DNA from 3 places in the Streptomyces sp. Tu6071 genome. Region 2 is predicted to be linked to each of the others. Evidence: riboswitches for the same ligand, from Rfam matches in the RefSeq annotation. Region 2 holds a riboswitch; each other region holds the start of a gene.
The links. A riboswitch is a leader RNA that binds a small molecule or an ion and turns the genes downstream of it on or off. The one in region 2 is predicted to bind cobalamin.
Positions count from the first base shown of each region.

Region 1: it holds a riboswitch for cobalamin, as region 2 does, so the genes downstream of both, STTU_RS27275 (FecCD family ABC transporter permease) here and STTU_RS01630 (CbtB domain-containing protein) in region 2, are expected to answer to the same signal.
Region 3: it holds a riboswitch for cobalamin, as region 2 does, so the genes downstream of both, STTU_RS09715 (ribonucleoside-diphosphate reductase subunit alpha) here and STTU_RS01630 (CbtB domain-containing protein) in region 2, are expected to answer to the same signal.

Region 1 covers NZ_CM001165.1:6,446,330-6,452,454, reverse strand. The annotation lists gene STTU_RS27285 (methyltransferase domain-containing protein) at 1-384, opposite strand, end outside; gene STTU_RS27280 (glucose-6-phosphate dehydrogenase) at 541-1,965, shown strand; cobalamin riboswitch at 2,012-2,144, shown strand; gene STTU_RS27275 (FecCD family ABC transporter permease) at 2,261-3,331, shown strand; gene STTU_RS27270 (ABC transporter ATP-binding protein) at 3,392-4,153, shown strand; gene STTU_RS27265 (ABC transporter substrate-binding protein) at 4,174-5,178, shown strand; gene STTU_RS27260 (medium chain dehydrogenase/reductase family protein) at 5,262-6,125, opposite strand, start outside.
Region 2 covers NZ_CM001165.1:402,575-408,699, forward strand. The annotation lists gene STTU_RS01620 (GTP-binding protein) at 1-211, opposite strand, end outside; gene STTU_RS01625 (histidine phosphatase family protein) at 491-1,072, opposite strand; cobalamin riboswitch at 1,138-1,271, shown strand; gene STTU_RS01630 (CbtB domain-containing protein) at 1,307-1,537, shown strand; gene STTU_RS01635 (CbtA family protein) at 1,557-2,324, shown strand; gene STTU_RS01640 (class I SAM-dependent methyltransferase) at 2,410-3,027, shown strand; gene STTU_RS01645 (hypothetical protein) at 3,237-4,322, shown strand; partial or broken gene STTU_RS01650 (tryptophan--tRNA ligase) at 4,430-4,989, opposite strand; partial or broken gene STTU_RS01655 (Appr-1-p processing protein) at 5,101-5,557, opposite strand; gene STTU_RS01660 (hypothetical protein) at 5,594-5,776, opposite strand.
Region 3 covers NZ_CM001165.1:2,401,966-2,408,090, reverse strand. The annotation lists gene STTU_RS09715 (ribonucleoside-diphosphate reductase subunit alpha) at 1-2,217, opposite strand, end outside; cobalamin riboswitch at 2,355-2,476, opposite strand; gene mctP (monocarboxylate uptake permease MctP) at 2,855-4,483, opposite strand; gene STTU_RS09705 (DUF3311 domain-containing protein) at 4,480-4,770, opposite strand; gene STTU_RS09700 (GntR family transcriptional regulator) at 4,975-5,772, opposite strand.

The sequences.
Region 1 (6,125 bases), 6.0 Mb from region 2:
GCGGCCCGCCCAGGCGTCCCGTACGGCGGGATCGCGCAGCCCGTGGTCCGCCTCGGTGTCGAACCCGGGCGCGACCGCGTCCCAGTCCGTCCCCGCGCCCCACCCGGTCCCAGCGCCGCCGCCCTCGCCCGGCGCAGCGCCGGAGCCCGGCACACCGCCGGAGCCCGGCGTCCCGCCGCCGCCCGGCGCCGTACCGCCACCGCCAGGCGCGGCGGCGCCAGCAGGCGCTTGGTCCCCGCTCCGATCCGCTCCGCCCCGGCCCGTCCGCGTCATGCGCGCCCCGCCTCTCGCCCGTACGTCCCGTGGCCCCGCGCCTCGCGCGACCGTGTGCCGCCGATCCTGGCAGCCGCCACTGACAACGTCCCCGCCCTCGCCCGCGACCAACGCCGATCCGCCGGGCGGGGCACGGTGCTCACCCGAGCGGCCCCGGCGGCGAGGTGACGAGCCGACAGGCGCACAAGGCTGGGAAGCGGGTACCCGACCCCGGTCAGCCCCGGCCCCCCGGGCCCGGCCCGTTCTCGTACGAGAGGCGCTTCCCGCATGGCTTCCGACACCCCGGCCGACGGCCGTCCGCTGCTCCTGGTCCTCTTCGGCTCCACCGGCGACCTGGCCAAGCGCAAGCTGTACCCGGCGCTCTTCCAGCTCCACGCGCGCGGCCTCACGTCGAAGGAGTACGCCGTGATCGGCTCCGGCCGGCACTCCCCCGGCACGGACGAGGACTTCCGGGAGATCGTCTCGGAGGCGGTGAAGGGGGCGCACGGCGGCGAGGCCCCGGCGGGTCTCGACGAGTTCACCGCGCGCTTCCGTTTCCAGTCCTCGTCGGCGGAGGACGGCGAGGACCTGGCCCGGGTCGTGCGCGAGACCCGCGAAGGGCTCGGCGCGGACACCCGTACCCTCCTGTACCTCTCGGTGCCGCCCGCGAGCATGTCGGGGATGCTCGGCATGATCGGCTCGACCGGGCTCAGCGACGACGCGGTGCTCGTGATGGAGAAGCCGTTCGGCGAGGACGTCGCGAGCGCGTGCGCGCTCAACAAGCGGCTCCACGAGATCGTCCCCGAGGAACGCGTCTTCCGCGTCGACCACTTCCTCGGCAAGGAGGCGGTGCGCAACCTCCTCGCGCTGCGGCTCGCGAACGGCTGGCTGGAGTCGGTGTGGAACCGCGAGCACCTCGCGTACGTGCAGATCGACGTGCCCGAGGAGATCGACATCGAGGGCCGGGCCTCCTTCATGGAGTCCACGGGGACCTTCCGCGACATGATCCCCACGCACCTCGGGCAGGTCCTCGGCATCGTCGCGCTCGACCTGCCCGAGCGGTACGGGGCGGACGAGCTGCGCGAGGCGCGGACCGCGCTCTTCCGGAAGCTGCGGCCCTTCTCGCCCGACGAGACGGTGTTCGGGCAGTACGAGGGCTACCGCGAGGAGGACGGCGTCGCGGCCGACTCGACCGCCGAGACCTTCGTGGCGCTGCGCGCCTGGATCGACGACCCGCGCTGGGAGGGCGTGCCGTTCCTGCTGCGCACGGGCAAGGCGATGGGCGTCTCGCGGCAGCAGGTGACGATCGGGCTGCGCGAGGCGTCCCGGGTCCCGGGGGCCGACTACGCGGCCTGCGACCGGCCCTCGGAGTGGGTCTTCGACCTCACCGACCCGCCGCGCTTCGGCGTCGAGGCGTACGGGAAGCGGCCCGGGACCGGCTTCCGGCTCGTCCGGGCGCCGCTCATGCTCGACGAGGGCACGGCCTTCCCCGACGACCCGCCGCTGACCGCGTACGCGCGGGTCTTCCTCGACGCGCTCGCGGGCGACCCGACGTGGTTCACGGGCGCGGAGGAGATCGAGCGGTTGTGGGAGGTGTGCGCGGACGTGCAGGGCGAGGGGGGCGTACCGCTGCCGTACGCGCGGGGCTCCTTCGGGCCCACGGCGGCGCTGGAGCTGGCGGGGAAGCGGGGGTGGCGGGTGCCGGAGAAGTGAGGCACGGGGGACGTAAGTGGCGTCCCGGCGGTTCGCCCCTGACGGGGGTTTGCTAGCCTGCACGGGCCTCTCGTGGGGGAAGCCGGTGGGAATCCGGCGCTGACCCGCAACGGTGTGCGTGGCCCACAGGGTGTCCTGGGGGCCGCGCGAGCCCGATCGCCCGCGGCAGGAGTACCGACCCCGTCGACCGCTCGCCGTGGACTGCGAGCAGGGACCGCCACGAAGCCCCTCCGGGCCCCACCGGCGCCCTGCGCGTTCCGCCGGTGGCCGCCCTCCCGGAGGATGCGCGCCCGTCATGTCCCTCACCACCGCGCCCCGAGCCGAGGGCACCCGCCGCATACCCGTGCCCCCGCTGCTCCTCGGGCTCGCGCTCGTGCTGCTCGCCTCGCTCGTGTGCGGGGTCGCGCTCGGTGCGACGGGGATCGGCTGGGGGCGGGTGCTGCGGCTGCTGTGGGCCGGGCTGAGCGGCGGGAGCGTCGGCGCGGACGACGCGGGGGCCTACACGATCGTGTGGGAGATCCGCTTCCCGCGCGTCGTGCTCGCGGCCGTGGTCGGCGCGGGGCTCGCCGCCGTCGGGGTCGCGGTGCAGGCGCTCGTACGGAACGCGCTCGCCGACCCCTTCGTGCTCGGCATCTCCTCGGGCGCCGCCGTGGGCGCCAACGCCGTCATCCTCTTCGGCGCGCTCGCGGGCCTCGGCGTGTGGGCGCTGTCCTTCTCGGCCTTCGTCTCCGCGCTCGCGGCGACCGCCCTCGTCTACGCGGTGGCCCGCTCCGCGCTCGGGCTCAGCCCGCTGCGGCTCGTCCTGACGGGGACCGCGCTCGCGTACGGCTTCCAGGCGGTCACGACGGTCATGGTCTTCGGCGCGGAGCGGGGCGAGGCGGCGCGCTCGGCGATGATGTGGCTGCTCGGGAGCCTCGGCGGGGCGACGTGGCCGAAGGTGCCGCTCGTCGCCGCGACGGTGCTCGCGGGTCTCGTGTGGCTCGGGGTGCGGGCGGGGGCGCTCGACGCGCTCGCGATGGGCGACGAGACGGCGGCGGCGCTCGGCGTGCCGCCCGACCGGCTGCGGCGCGAACTCTTCGTCGTGACGGCGGCGGTGACGGGGACCGTCGTCGCGGTGAGCGGGGCGATCGGTTTCGTCGGGCTCATGGTGCCGCACCTCGTACGGATGCTCGTCGGGGCCTCCCACGCGCGGGTCCTCGCGGTCGCGCCGCTCGCCGGGGCCGTGCTCCTCGTGTGGGCCGACCTGCTCTCGCGCCTGCTGCTCGCGCCCACCGAACTGCCCGTCGGGGTCGTCACGGCGGCGCTCGGGGTGCCCGCCTTCCTGCTGCTCATGCGGCGCGGCGGGCACGCGCTCGCGGGACGCTGAGCGCGGAGAGCCCGAGGCCGGCCCCGTACCCCGTATTCAAGACCGTCCGGAGGAAGTGACATGCGGCTCGACATCGAAGGCGTCTCGGTCGAAGCGGCGGGCGCGCGGCTCGTCGACGCGGTCGTGCTCGACGCGCCCGCCGGGGCCTTCGTGGGGCTCGTCGGGCCGAACGGGAGCGGCAAGTCGACGCTGCTGCGGTGCGTGTACCGGGCGCGGCGCCCCGACGCGGGGGTCGTACGGGTCGGGGGCGAGGACGTGCACCGCCTCGCGCCCCGGGCCGCCGCGCGGCTGCTCGCCGCACTGCCGCAGGAGACGGCCGCCGACTTCGACTTCACCGCCGCCGAGGTCGTCGCGATGGGGCGGCTCCCGCACCGCGAGCGCTCCGCCGCGCGCGACCGGGAGATCTGCGCGCGGGCGCTCGCGGACGCGGGCGTCGCGCACCTCGCCGCGCGCGGCTTCCAGTCGCTGTCGGGCGGTGAGAAGCAGCGCGTGCTCATCGCCCGCGCGCTCGCCCAGGAGCCGCGCGTCCTCGTCCTCGACGAGCCCACGAACCACCTCGACATCGCCCACCAGCTCGATGTCCTGCGCCGGGTCCGCGCGAGCGGCCCGACCGTGCTCGCCGCGCTGCACGACCTCAATCTCGCCGCCGCGCACTGCGACCTCCTGCACGTCCTGCACCGGGGGCGCGTCGTCGCCTCGGGCCCGCCCGACGAGGTGCTCTCCGCCGCGCTGCTCGCGGAGGTCTTCGGCGTACGGGCGCATCGCGTGCGCCACCCGGAGACGGGTGCGACCCAGTTCCTGTTCGACCCCCTGACTCCCTGAAGACCCCGGAGGGTTCTCCCGTGCGCAAGCTCCTCACCACCGCCTCGCTCGGCCTCGCCGCCGCCGTCACGCTGACCGGCTGCGGCGCGAAGGTCGAGCACGACGACGGGAAGGCCGCGAAGGCGGAGGCGGTGACCGTCACCAACTGCGGCGAGAAGGTCACGTACGACAAGCGGCCCGAGCGCGTCGTGACCAACGACATCGGCATCACCGAGCTGATGTTCGCGCTCGGTCTGGAGGACCGCATGGCCGGGTACGCCATGCCGGACGACAAGGGCTCGTTGACGGGCGTGCCGTACAAGGACGCGTACAACAAGGTGAAGTGGATATCGAAGGACCGCGTCACCAAGGAGAACGCGCTCGCCGCGCACGCCGACCTCGTCTTCGCGGGCTGGAACTACGGCTTCAACGAGAACGCGCTGACCCCCGACGAGCTGCACAAGGCCGGCATCGGCACGTACCTGCTCACCGAGTCCTGCCGCAACGCCCGCACCGGCACCTCGCGCGGCATCATGCCGCCGCTCGACGCGCTCTACACCGATCTGGACAACCTCGGGAAGATCTTCGGCGTCGAGGCGCGGGCCACGAAGCTGATCAGGGAGTACAAGGCGAAGGTCGCGGCCGTGCGCGCGAAGGCCCCCGCGAAGCGGCCCTCGGTCTTCCTCTACGACAGCGGCCAGGACCAGCCCTTCACCTCGGGCAGGTACGCGGCGCCCGAGCAGATCATCAGCGAGGCCGGGGGCGTCAACATCCTGCACGACCTCAAGGACTCGTGGACGACGGTCGGCTGGGAGACGGTCGTGAAGCGGAACCCGGACGTCATCGTCGTCAACGACTACGGGGCGACGAGCGCGAGGAAGAAGCGGGACTTCCTGCTGTCGTACCCGCCGCTGCGGAACGTGTCCGCGATCAAGAACAAGCGCGTGTACGTGCTGGACTACGCGGACCTGGTGGAGAGCCCGCGCAACCCCTCGGCGATCGAGCGGCTCGGCGGGTACCTGCGGGAGGTCGCCGACGCGGGGTGAGGGGTGCGGGGGACGTCCGCCCCGGGGCAGGCGTGCCGGGGCGTGCCGGGGGTGGCTCTCCGGTGCGCCTGCCCTCCCCGGCCTCACGGTGTCAGGACGATCTTGCCGCTCACCGTGCCCGACTCCGCGAGGCGCATCGCCTCGGCGGTCCTCGCGAGCGGGAAGGTCCCGGCGACGCGGGCGGTGATCTCGCCGCGTGCGAGCGCGGTGAGGACCGCCGTGAGGTCGGCGCGCAGGTGGGCGCGGAAGCGTGCCTTGTTCCGCGAGCCGGCCCAGATGTTGTAGAAACCGGCGCCGCGGCCGTTGGGCAGCACCTGCCACAGACCGAGGCGCGCGAAGAGCTTGATCACCGGCCAGTGCCGCGAGCCCGTGTCGTCCCGCGTCGACGCGGTCCCGTACGCGACGAGCGTGCCGCCGCGCGCGAGCAGCCGCCAGGAGTCGACGATCCCGGGCCCTCCGACGTGGTCGAAGACGGCCGCGACACCCTCGGGCGCCAGCTCCCGCACCCGCGCGGCCACTTCGCCGTCGTGGTAGTCGACCGGCGTGACGCCGAGCGCGCGCAGCGCCTCGTGGTGGCGGGCCGACGCGGTGCCGATGACCTCGACGCCCGCGGCGCGTGCGAGCTGGACGAGGACGGAGCCGACGCCGCCGCTCGCGCCGTGCACGAGGACGGTCTGCCCGGCGCGCACCTTGGCCTTGCGGTGGAGCATCTGCCAGGCGGTGATGCCGTTGACGACGACGGTCTCGGCCTCCTCGGCGCTCACGCCCTCGGGCACCGGTACGAGGTCGGCGGCGGCGACCCGTACGCGGCTCGCCCAGCCGCCCACCTTGAGCAGCGCGGCCACCCGCCGCCCCACGAGCCCCGGGTCGACGCCCGGCCCCGCCTCGTGGACGCGGCCCACGACGTCGTACCCCGGCACGAAGGGGAACGGCGGCTGGTCGAAGTA
Region 2 (6,125 bases):
GCGACGCCGGTACGGGCCCCTCCCCGCCGAGCCCGTCGCCGTCCGGGGCACCGCCCTCCCCGACCGGACCCCCCACCCGCGCGCTCCCCCACGCGGAACCCGTCCCCCGCGCGGCACCGACGAACGACGTCTTCCCGGTGGCGGGCCCGCCCGAGACGACGATCTTGAGGATGAGGCGTTCCCCCGTCGCATACGATCGCCCGTCGCCCATCCGCCACTTCCCTCGCCACGACATCCCTGGCACCAGCTGTCCCGGCGCCGAAGCGCCCAGGATGACAAGTCCCGGGGCACAGGGCGTGAAGTGCGGGATTCTTTACCGGACGGGGTGGTTCGCGCCCGTATCGGACCGTTTCACACCGCATCAGGTCCACAAGCGAGGAAATCCACGATCACGTGAACCGACAACGCATCCGGTGCGACGACGTGGTGGGGCGAAAACACGGAAGCGGGCGCACGGGGACCGTTGCACGGCAGCCTTCGGAGCGGGCCTTCAGGACAGCACCAGATTCCACCGCCCCCCATGTCCCACGAGTGTCGTCACCGCCAAAGGGCGGACGTCGAGGCGCCAGTACACGGGGAGGGGGAGGCCGAGGGCGTGGACGAGGGCGGCACGGACCGTGTCCGGTTCGACGAACAAGGGGAGCGGGCCCGTCACGGTGCCCGCGAGGTGGTCCAGGTGGGTGCCGACCCGCCGCACGAGGGCGGTCAACGGTTCGCCGTCGACGCCGGGGCGCGCACTCGGGTCGGAGAGCCAGGCGCTGAGGGCGGCGGGTTCCGCCGCGGCCACCGCGTCGAGCGGACGGCCGCGCCAGCTTCCCGGGTCCTGCCCCGCGAGGGCGGGTGCGGCGAGTGCCCCGGGGTGGCCCAGGAGGGTGGCGGTCTCGTGACAGCGCGGCGAGGGCGCGCGGCGGGCCCGTGCCCTGACGTTCTCCTCCGTCGGCAGGACTCCGTTCGCCCGCAGCCGGTCCGCGGCGGCGCGCCCCCGCTCCGTCAGCGGCGTGCCGTCGTCGAAGGCCGCGGTACGGCTCGCCTCGCTCTCGGCGGCCGAGACAAGGATCACCCGGATCGTCATTCCGGCCCGCTTTCACCACTTGTCATGTCTCACGTCCGGCAGGCGCACTTGGCGTGCGGACGGGTGAGCGATATCGTCCCGATGACCTTACAAGCGACATGACGGAATCCGGTGAGAGCCCGGAACGGTCGCGCCACTGTATGCCGGGCCCGTACGCGGGCCCCGGTGAGTCAGACCCGTCATGCGCGTTCGAAGCTCCATCGACCGGGACGCGAGTTCCCCAGGAGGCTTGCCATGGCGCAGTCCGCCGCCCCGCCCGTTTCGGGCTCTTCTCCCGCTACCGAAACCCCCCTTCGCCTGCCGGTCCGCACGGTGCTGCCATGGGCGGTCTTCGTCGGCCTCCTCATGCTCATCGCGCTCTACTTCGTCGGCGCCGAGCAGGGCGCCACCTCTCTGTTCTCCGGCACGGGCGTCCACGAGTGGGTGCACGACGGCCGGCACCTGCTCGGTTTCCCCTGCCACTGACGGGCGGACTCCCACTCCCATGAACTCCGCCATCGTCAGGAAACTCCTCGTGCGCGGGATGCTCGCCGGTCTCGCCGCCGGGGTCCTCGCCTTCGTCGTCGCCTATCTGCTCGGGGAACCCCGGGTGGACTCGGCGATCGCTCTGGAGGAGGCGCACTCCCACGGGGGAGGCGGCCACGAGCACGAGGTCGAGGTCGTCAGCCGCGGCCTCCAGTCCACCGCCGGTCTCGCGACGGGTGTCCTCGCCTACGGGGTCGCCTTCGGCGGCATCGTCGCCCTCGCCTACTGCTTCGCGCTCGGCCGGGTGGGCCGTTTCAGCCCGCGCGCGACCGCCGCGTTCATGGCGGCGGGGGGCCTCTTCGCGGTCTACCTCGTTCCCTTCCTCAAGTACCCGGCGACCCCTCCGGCCGTCGGCAATCCCGACACGATCGGCAAACGCACGGCCCTGTACGGGCTGATGATGCTGCTGAGCGTGCTGCTCGCGATCGCCACCGTGATCATCGGCAAGCGACTCGCCCCGACGCTCGGCAACTGGTGGGCGACGGTCGTCGCGCTCGCGGGTTTCGCCGTCGTGATCGGTCTCGCCTACGCCTTCCTGCCGCCGGTCAACGAGGTCGGGCACGATTTCCCCGCCACGCTCCTGTGGCGGTTCCGCGTGGCCTCGATCGGTATTCAGCTCACGTTGTGGACCGGTTTCGGCCTGCTCTTCGGTGAGCTGGCCCAGCGGTTGCTCGCGCCCGCCGAGCGGCGCGTCAAGGTCGGCGCGGCGGCCTCGGCCGCGGTCTGAGCGAAGACCCGTACGACACGGGGGGAGGGCCTGATTCCCGGGCCCTCCCCCCGTTTTCGCGTCTGCCGCGGGCAGGATGGGAGGCATGAGCGAGAAGACCCAACAGTCGGTACGGGAGTTCTTCGGAGCGCGGGCGGCGGGATGGGAGGACAGGTTCCCCGGCGATCAGCCGCGCTACGACGCGGCCACGGGCGTCCTCGGGCTGCGGCCCGGTGACCGCGTGCTCGACGCGGGCTGCGGTACGGGCCGGGCACTCGCGCCGCTGCGGGAACGCGTCGGGCCCGGCGGCACCGTGCTCGGCGTGGACCTGACGCCGGAGATGGTGGCCGAAGCGGCGGCCAAAGACCGGGAGCGGTACGGGGCACTGGTCCTCGCGGACGTGGCGCGGCTGCCGCTGCGGGACGGGGCGTGCGACGCGGTGTTCGGGGCGGGGCTCGTCTCGCACCTGCCGGGCCCCGGGACCGGCCTGCGGGAGCTGGCGCGGGTGACACGGCCCGCCGGGCGGCTCGCGCTCTTCCACCCGCTCGGACGCGCGGCCCTCGCGGCGCGCCACGGAAGGGAATTGAGCGAGGACGACGTGCGCGCGAGGGCGCGACTCGCCCCGCTGCTCGCCGCCACGGGCTGGCAGCTCGTGTCGTACGTGGACGAGGACGCCCGCTTCCTCGCGGTGGCGGTACGGGAGCGTGAGCGTCCCACGGCCTGATCAACCGGAACGCCTCGTCATGACCGGTGGGCGGGGCGCCCGGCCCCGCCCCCCGGCTCGCGTGCCGCGTGAAGGCTTCGGGACGGGCTTGTGCCACCTCTCGACGCCGTGGTTACTCGCTGGTTAAGGTGCGCCAGCCCGCACGCGGCGGGCCCCGTCGCCCGCTTCCGCACGGGAGGGGGCGCACGGGAACCGATCGGGAGGCGGACGTGGGCGAACCGGAGGACGCGGGGGCCGGAACCGTGGCGACGGACCTGCCGGGGACGGGACAGGAGCCGGTGCGAACGGACGAGCCCGCGGCGGGTGAGGACAGGCCCGCCGGGGCCGAGGAGGACGCGCTGCTCGTCCTCACGGCCGCGCTGCTGACGCCGGCCCAGTTCCCCGGCGCCCTCGGCGACGACTTCCCGGAAGCGTGCGGCCGGCTGCGGCTGCCGCCCCTCCCCCACGGGTACGGGCTCATCCTCGGGCAGGACGGGGCGGGGGCGCGGTGGACGGTCGTGGTCGACGACGTCTCGCTCGTCGCCGTCGCGATCGCCTCGTGGGACTGCGGGATGGAGTACGAGCTGACGCCGGCGCCGCGCGCGATCGTGGCGACGCTGCCGGGCTGGCCCCTGGCGCTCGCGGTCGCCGCACCCGGCGTACCCGCACCGCACGACCCGGACCTCTCGGGGGACCCGGAGGCCCCCGAGATCCTGCGCCCGCCCTCCGTATCGGGCTGGGGCCCCGCCCAGCGGCGCCTGGGCGCCGACGAGATCTCGCGCCAGTGGAGCACGTGGCGCGCGGAGTTCACGGAAGGGGAGGAGAGCGGCGCGGAGGAGGAGGCCGCCGAGGGCGGGGAGCGGACAGGGAAGGGGACGACGGCCGGGGATCGTACGGAACCGGTGACGGAGAAAGGGGCCGGGACGGAGGGCGGGGCGCGGCCCGCCGACGGCAACGGCAACGGCAACGGCAACGGCAACGGCAACGGGGGCAGGGTGACGTCGATCCCGGAGAACGCGGGTGCTTTCGTGGCCCCGGGTTCGGAGCCCACCGCCGCGTCCGTGCGTGCCGCGCTCGCCGAAGCCCGCGCCTACCTAAACGCTCCTCCGCCTCCGGGGCGCATCCGCTCCGCCTTCGCGAGCGAGGAAGCGCGTCTGCTGCGGGTGGACGGGCCGGGCTGGTCGCTCGTGGCCCGCACGGACGACATGGCGTTCGTGCTCCTCGACGCGGTCCCGGGAGAGGTGATCCCCGTCGAACGCGGCCCCCGTCTCCCGGCCCTCCTGGCGGACCTCGACGCACTGGCGGCGCGTTCCTGAGAGGACGGGAGGGAGCGCGGCACGGCAGGGGAACGGGCGGGGGGGGCCGCAGCGATCAGGTGTGCCCCGCGCGGACGCCCGTCCGCCCGCACGGGGCACGTCGAACGTCAGCATTGGCTGTTCATCGCAGCTCGTACCTCGGTGAGGGTCGCGTCGGCCACCGCTCTGGCGCGCTCGTTCCCCTCGCGCAGCGTCCGGCGGAGGTGTGCGCGGTCCTGGGCGAGCTGGACGCGGCGGGACCGGATCGGGGCCAGGTACTCGTTGACGGCCTCCGTCACGGTCCGTTTGAGAGCGGCGGTTCCCGCCGGGCCGATGTCGTCGGCGACCTGTTGGGGGGTGCGGTCCTGGCAGAGGGCGGCCAGCAGAAGGAGCGAGGAGACTTCGGGACGACCGGCCGGGTCGTAGGTGATGTGGCGTCGGGAGTCGGTCCTCGCTCCCTTGATCAGCCTGGCCGTCTCGTCGGCGTCGGCCGCCAGGGCGATGGCGTTGCCGCCGCTCTTGCTCATCTTGGTTCCGTCCCCAGGAGCAGCGGGGCAGGCGAGAGCAGCGCCTCGGGCTCGGGGAAGATCGGTCCGTCCCCGCTGTAGCGGTCGTTGAAGCGGCGGGCGATGGTGCGGGTGATTTCCAGGTGGGGGAGCTGGTCCCGTCCCACCGACACCAGGTTGGCCGCGCCACCGGGGGCGTAATTCGCGCGGCGCGATGGCGTCGAGGTCGAGGCCGGGCGCGGTGAGCCGGTCTCGCCCGACTCGGGGCATGCTCGCCGGGGCCGGCCCTCCTCTCACCCCACGTCATACACCGTCACCCCGACCCCCCGTTGCGTCAGCCGCTCGCGTATCAACGGCTCCACCAGGTCCCATTGGCCCCCGGCCAGGCCGCAGCCGATGCGGGGCAAGTGGACCGTGGCGCCGAGGCGCAGGGCCTCGTCGATCGCCTCGTAGCGGACCGGGACGCCTGTGCCGCCGCGACGGGGTTCCGTGCTGGCCGATCATGTTGGCGACCCAGAAAAAGCGCTCGACATGGACCAGTTGGAGGGCGCCCAGGGCGAAGTCGTGGGACGCGCGTGCGCGGTGCCAGCCGCGGTACGCGCGTTACGGCTCGGGCCAGCGGCGGGAGAGGGCGAGGACGAAGCCCTTGCCCCAGCCGCCGCGGTCGTCGCAGACGTGCGCGATGACCCGCGGTCCCCGGCCGCGCGGGGCCGTCGCGTCCCCGCGTACGTACGTGATCTCCTCCGTCATGCGAGCACCGTATGCGGTGCCTCCGACAGTCGGCCTTCAGCGGCCCAGCTGTTTGCGGCTCGCCCTGCGCAGCCTGCGGCGCTGGCTCGGGTCGAGGGTGAGGTAGGCGGCGGCGGGGACGCCGAGGATGATCAGCAGGGCGGCCCACCAGGGCAGCCAGATGAGCAGGATGAGGCCGACGACGGCACCGCCGGCCGCCACCTTCGCTTGTGTGGACATGTCTCTCGTCTCCCCCGGTGATCGTCCGGCCGGGCAGCGGTGCGCCGCCCTGTCCCGGTCACCTGTCGTCAAGAACGGCTCTGCCGTTCCCACGGTTCCAGTGGAGACCCGATACGGCCACCGGGGCAACCCTGATCTTTCTCAGGGTTACCCACGGCCCGCCGTCGCAGAACCACCCGGAGCACCTTCCGCAGCACCGCCCGAACCGCCCCTCCCGGAGCCCCGCACACCGTCTCCCGGGGCCGCCGCCCCGCTCCCCCGCGCCCGTCCCGCGATTCGCTCCCGTAAACCTTTCGCCACCGTCGCGCCGAGGCACACCACCGGTCCCGCCTGCGGTCGAACGAGCGCC
Region 3 (6,125 bases), 2.0 Mb from region 2:
CGTCGTCTTCAGGCCCTTGTTCCAGGCGTGCGCGTACATCGAGGAGAGCTTGCCGATCGTCGGCGTCTCCATGAACAGGTTGAGCGACTGGCTCTGGTCGAGGAAGGCGGTGCGCTCGGCGGCCATGTCGATGAGCCCGCGCTGCGGCAGCTCCCACGCGGTGCGGTACAGCGCGCGGACCTCTTCGGGAATCCAGTTGAAGCCCTGGACTGAGCCGTTCGCCTCGCGCAGCGCCTCACGGGTGCGCGCGTCCCACACGCCGAGCTTCTTCAGGTCCTCGACGAGGTAGCCGTTGACCTGGAGGAACTCGCCGCTGAGCGTCTCGCGCTTGAAGAGGTTGGAGACCTGCGGCTCGACGCACTCGTAGACACCGGCGATCGAGGCGATCGTCGCGGTCGGCGCGATCGCGAGGAGCAGCGAGTTGCGCATGCCGCTCCTGGCGATACGGGCGCGCAGCGCCTCCCAGCGCTCGGGCCAGGTCCGCTCCACGTCGTAGTGGTCGGGGTGCAGGACGCCGCGCGCGGTCCGCGTCTTCTCCCAGGCGGGGACCGGGCCGTGCTTCTCGGCGAGGTCGACGGACGCCTCGTAGGCGGCGAGCATGATGCGCTCGGCGATACGGGTCGACACGGCCTTCGCCTCGGCCGAGTCGAAGGGCAGCCGCAGCTTGAAGAAGACGTCCTGGAGGCCCATCGCGCCCAGGCCCACGGGCCGCCAGCGGGCGTTGGAGTTCGCCGCCTCGTCGGTCGGGTAGAAGTTGATGTCCACGACGCGGTCGAGGAAGGTGACGGCCGTGCGGACGGTCTCGTCCAGGCGCTCCCAGTCGATCGTGCCGTTGTCGACGAACGCGCCGAGGTTGATCGAGCCGAGGTTGCACACGGCGGTCTCGCCGTCGTCGGTGACCTCGATGATCTCGGTGCACAGGTTCGAGGAGTGGACGACGCTGCCGGGCTCGGCGGTCTGGTTCGCGGTGCGGTTGGAGTGGTCCTTGAAGGTCATCCAGCCCTGGCCGGTCTGCGCGAGGGTGCGCATCATGCGGCCGTACAGCTCGCGCGCCGGGATCGTCTTGCGGGCCAGGCCCTTCGCCTCGGCGGCGCGGTACGCGGCCTCGAACTCCTCGCCCCACAGGTCGGTCAGCTCGGGCACGTCGGCCGGCGAGAAGAGCGACCACTCGGCGTCGGCGGCGACGCGGCGCATGAACTCGTCGGGAATCCAGTGCGCGAGGTTGAGGTGGTGCGTGCGGCGCTGGTCCTCGCCCGTGTTGTCGCGCAGCTCCAGGAACTCCTCGATGTCCGAGTGCCACGTCTCCAGGTAGACGGCCGCGGCGCCCTTGCGGCGCCCGCCCTGGTTGACGGCGGCGACGGAGGAGTCGAGCGTCTTGAGGAAGGGGACGATGCCGTTCGAGTGCCCGTTGGTGCCGCGGATCAGCGAACCGCGCGAGCGGATGCGGGAGTACGCGATGCCGATGCCGCCCGCGTGCTTGGAGAGCCGGGCGACCTGGAGGTAGCGCTCGTAGATCGAGTCCAGCTCGTCCTTCGGCGAGTCCAGGAGGTAGCACGAGGACATCTGCGGGTGCCGCGTACCGGAGTTGAAGAGCGTCGGCGAGGAGGGCAGGTAGTCCAGGCGGCTCATGAGCCGGTACAGGCTCGCGACCTCGTCGACGGCCGGGAGGCTGTCGTCGGCGGCGAGCCCGGCCGCGACGCGCAGCAGGAAGTACTGCGGGGTCTCGACGACCTTGCGCGTGATCGGGTGGCGCAGGAGGTAGCGGCTGTAGAGGGTGCGCAGGCCGAAGTAGCCGAAGCGGTCGTCGCCCCCGGTGTCGACGAGCGCGTCCAGGCGGGCGGCGTGCGCGGCGACGAACTCCGCCGTGCGGTCGCCGATGAGGCCCTCGCGGTGGCCCACGGCGACGGAGGCCGCGAAGCCGCTCGCGCCCTGCCCCGCGGCCTCCTCGACGATCGCGAGGGCCAGCAGGCGGGCGGCGAGCCGGGAGTAGGCGGGGTCCTCGGAGATGAGCCCGGCGGCGGCCTCGGTGGCCAGCTCGCGCAGCTCCGCCTCGTCGGCGTGGGCGCTGCGACCGCGCAGGGCGGCGGCGGCGACCCGGCCGGGGTCGGTGTCGGGGAGGTCGGCGGTGAGTTCCGTGAGGGTCCGCAACAAGGCGGTCCCGGGAAGGTCCTGCTCGGCCGCGACCGATGAGGCGGGATCTGCTGGCGCGATGGTCACTGGGGTGGCTCTCCCTCGCTCGGCTGGGGGCCTCGGGTGCGGGGCGGCGACGGGACGACGGCAGCGCTTTCGGGCACACCGCGTCACGTCCCCGGCCCTTTCCGCGGGGCCCGGACGTCTGGCACCGCGCCCGGGTGGGACGGCGGCGCGCTTTCGGCAGGTCATCGGACTCGCAACACGCCACGGGGCGCGTCGCACACCGTTGCGGGACAGTCCCGGACTCGCACCGGATTCCCCTGCCGACAGCGAGGAAGAGCATACATCTGGGGGGCGGGCGGGAAAGGAGGCCCCAGATGTTGTGTCGGGGGCGGGGACTGTTACGTGCGGGTCAACGGTTGTGGGGTGCCGACAAGGCGTCCTGTGCCCGGTGGGGTGACGGGGGGCGGTGGGGGCGGCGGCGTCGATCGTATGGCTTGAGGGGACCCCACAAGCGAGGTGGGGCGGAGTTTTTACCGGGGGGAGCGGGGCGTGCGCGTGTTCGCATTTCGGTTGCGCAAAGTGAGGAGATGTCAGGGGCATACGAACGCCGGGAGGGGCTGAAAGAATCAGCCCCTCCCGGCGGCCCCCGGCCGAAGGCTGGGGGAGTCCGAGGAGCGGGGTCCGGGGCGGAGCCCCGCGCGAACCCCCGCCCGGGGAGTCAGTGCCCCGCGGTCTCCGGCACCGCCGGCGGAAGCTCCTGCTTCACGCCGGGGTCGCCCGCGTCGGCCACGTAGTCCGAGGGCCGCGTCTCGTCCACGCCCTCCGGCGCCTTGAAGGCCCGCAGGACGAAGGTGAGCACGACCGTGACCACGAGGTTCAGGACGATGGCCGTCATCCCGATGTACCCGATCTCGCCGAGCCCCGGGATCTCCTTCGACGAGCCCCCGAAGTGGTCCTGCGTCGGCGAGGACGTCGACCAGGCCGCCCACGTCCCGTACGCCATCCCGGCCGCCCAGCCGGCGAGCAGCGCCCAGCGGTGGAACCAGCGCGTGAAGAGGCCGCCGACGAGCGCGGGGAGCGTCTGGAGAATCCAGATGCCGCCGAGGAGCTGGAAGTTGATCGCGACTGTCTTGTCCATGCCGAGCACGAAGATCAGCGCGCCGACCTTCACGAGCAGCGAGACGAGCTTGGAGATCCGCGCCTCCTGCGCCGGGGTCGCGTCCGGCTTCAGGAAGTCCTTGTAGATGTTGCGCGTGAAGAGGTTCGCCGCGGCGATCGACATGATCGCCGCCGGGACGAGCGCGCCGATGCCGATCGCGGCGAAGGCGACCCCGGCGAACCAGTCCGGGAACATGTTCTCGAAGAGCTGCGGGATCGCGAGCTGGCCGTTGCTCACCTTGACGCCGCTCGCGATCGCCATGAAGCCGAGGAGCGCGAGCAGCCCCAGCATGAGCGAGTAGAGCGGCAGGATCGTGGTGTTGCGCCGGATCACGTTCCGCTTGCTCGACGAGAGCGTCGCCGTCACCGAGTGCGGGTACATGAAGAGCGCGAGCGCCGAGCCGAGGGCGAGCGTCGCGTACCCCCACTGCCCGGCCTCGCCGGGCGCGAGCGCGCCCTTCGGCTGTCCCGTCGCGGGGTTCTTCTGCGAGAGCGCGTCGCCGGCCTTCGCGAAGATGTCGTCGAAACCGCCGAGCTTGATCGGGATGTAGATGATCGCGACCGCGATGACGAGGTAGATCAGCCCGTCCTTGACGAAGGCGATCAGCGCCGGGGCCCGCAGCCCCGAGGAGTACGTGTACGCGGCGAGTACGGCGAAAGCGATCAGAAGTGGCAGGTCCTTGACAAACCAGTTCGTGTCGTCGCCGCCGCCCACGCCCATGACGTCCAGGACGGCCTGGATGCCGACGAGTTGCAGCGCGATGTACGGCATCGTGGCGAGGATGCCGGTGAGCGCGACGGCGAGCGAGAGTCCCTTGGAGCCGAAGCGGCCCCGTACGAAGTCCGAGGTCGTCACGTACCCGTGCCGGTGCGAGACCGACCACAGGCGCGGCAGGAAGGTGAAGATGAGCGGGTAGACGAGGATCGTGTACGGCACGGCGTAGAACCCGGCCGCGCCGCCCGCGTAGATCGCCGCGGGGACCGCGACGAAGGTGTACGCGGTGTAGAGGTCGCCGCCGAGCAGGAACCAGGTCACCCAGGTGCCGAAGGAACGACCGCCGAGGCCCCATTCGTCGAGGCTCTCCACGCCGGAGCGCCGCCAGCGCGCCGCGAGGAAGCCCATGACGGTGACGACGACGAAGAAGAAGATGAAGACCGCGAGCGCGATCCCGTTGACGCCGTCCTTCACTTGACCTCACCGCCCCGCGGGGCGCGCCGCACGCGCTGGTCGTGCTGCCACAACTTGTAGGCGAGGAAGGTCAGTCCGCTGGAGATGAAGACCCACAGCATCTGGTACCAGTAGAAGAACGGAATCCCGATGAAGGTCGGGTCGATCTTCGCGTACGAACCCACCCACAGCATCGCCACGAAGGGCGCGACGAGACAGAGCCCGACCACGATCCGCAAAGGGGTCACGACCGGCAGCGTCCCGTCACCTCCCCCCGGCTCCGCCGTCGTTCCCGCGTCCCGTGCCATGTTCCGGCTCCCCTCGTTCCCCCGCGCACCTCGGTGTGCGCGGGCACGCGTCGCCGCACGCGACGCGACGGCGGAAATGTAGGGCAGTTACCGGCCAGGCAACACCCCTGTACCGCATAGCGGACGCGTTCGGGCGGTCGCCCGCGCCCGGGGTGTCCGGGGTGTGCGCGGGCGGGGGTTTTTGTCCTTCGGGAGGTATCGGACTTACGGCCGGCGCAGGTTGGCCACGAACTTGTAACGGTCGCCCCGGTAGACGGAGCGCACCCACTCCACCGGTTCCCCGCGCCCGTCCACCGAGTGCCGCGAGAGCAGCAGCATCGGCAGGCCCACGTCGGTGCCGAGCAGGGACGCCTCGCGCGGGGTCGCGAGCGAGGTCTCGATCGTCTCCTCGGCCTCGGCGAGCCGCACGTCGTAGACCTCGGAGAGCGCGGTGTAGAGCGAGGTGTACTTGACGAGCGAACGGCGCAGCGCGGGAAAGCGCTTGGCCGCCAGGTGGGTCGTCTCGATCGCCATCGGCTCCCCGCTCGCGAGGCGCAGCCGCTCGATGCGCAGCACCCTGCCGCCCGAGTCGATGTCGAGCAGCCCGGCGAGGCGCTCGTCGGCCGTGACGTAGCCGATGTCCAGGAGCTGGGACGTCGGTTCCAGCCCCTGGGCGCGCATGTCCTCGGTGTACGAGGTCAGTTGCAGCGCCTGCGAGACCTTCGGCTTCGCGACGAAGGTGCCCTTGCCCTGGATGCGTTCGAGCCGGCCCTCGACGACGAGTTCCTGGAGCGCCTGGCGCACGGTCGTGCGGGACGTGTCGAACTCGGCGGCGAGCGCGCGTTCGGGCGGCACCGGGCTGCCGGGGGGCAGGGTGCGCGTCATGTCCTGGAGGTGGCGTTTGAGGTGGTAGTACTTCGGCACCCGGGCGGTGCGCGCGGGTGCCGAAGGGCCCGCGCCGGCCTTGGTCGCGGCGGCCTTGGTGTCCGGGCCGGATCGCGTCCTGCCCCCGTCGGTGCCCATTGTTCGCGCTCGCCTCTCCGGCTCGGCGGCCGTCATGGGGACCGGCCGCTCCTGGGTGCTTGTGGTGCCGTATCGCTTGTGGTGCGGTGGTGCTTGTGGCGCCGCCCATCGTGGCACGGCTCGCTGGGTACGCTGCCCGCGCGCCCCCCGCGGACCGCCTTCGCGTACGAGCAGGTGTCGGTCCGATAACGGAGCGGACAGCCCCTCTTATACACCCTTGACACCCCTAAAGGTCTAGGCCAAGCTCCGGGGTACTGGTCTACACCATTAACGACCAGGTCCCAGTCCCGCGAGTGCTGCCTTTCGTGTGCCGTCGCTGTGGGTGGGGGGTTGCTGGAATCCCTGAGGAGGGT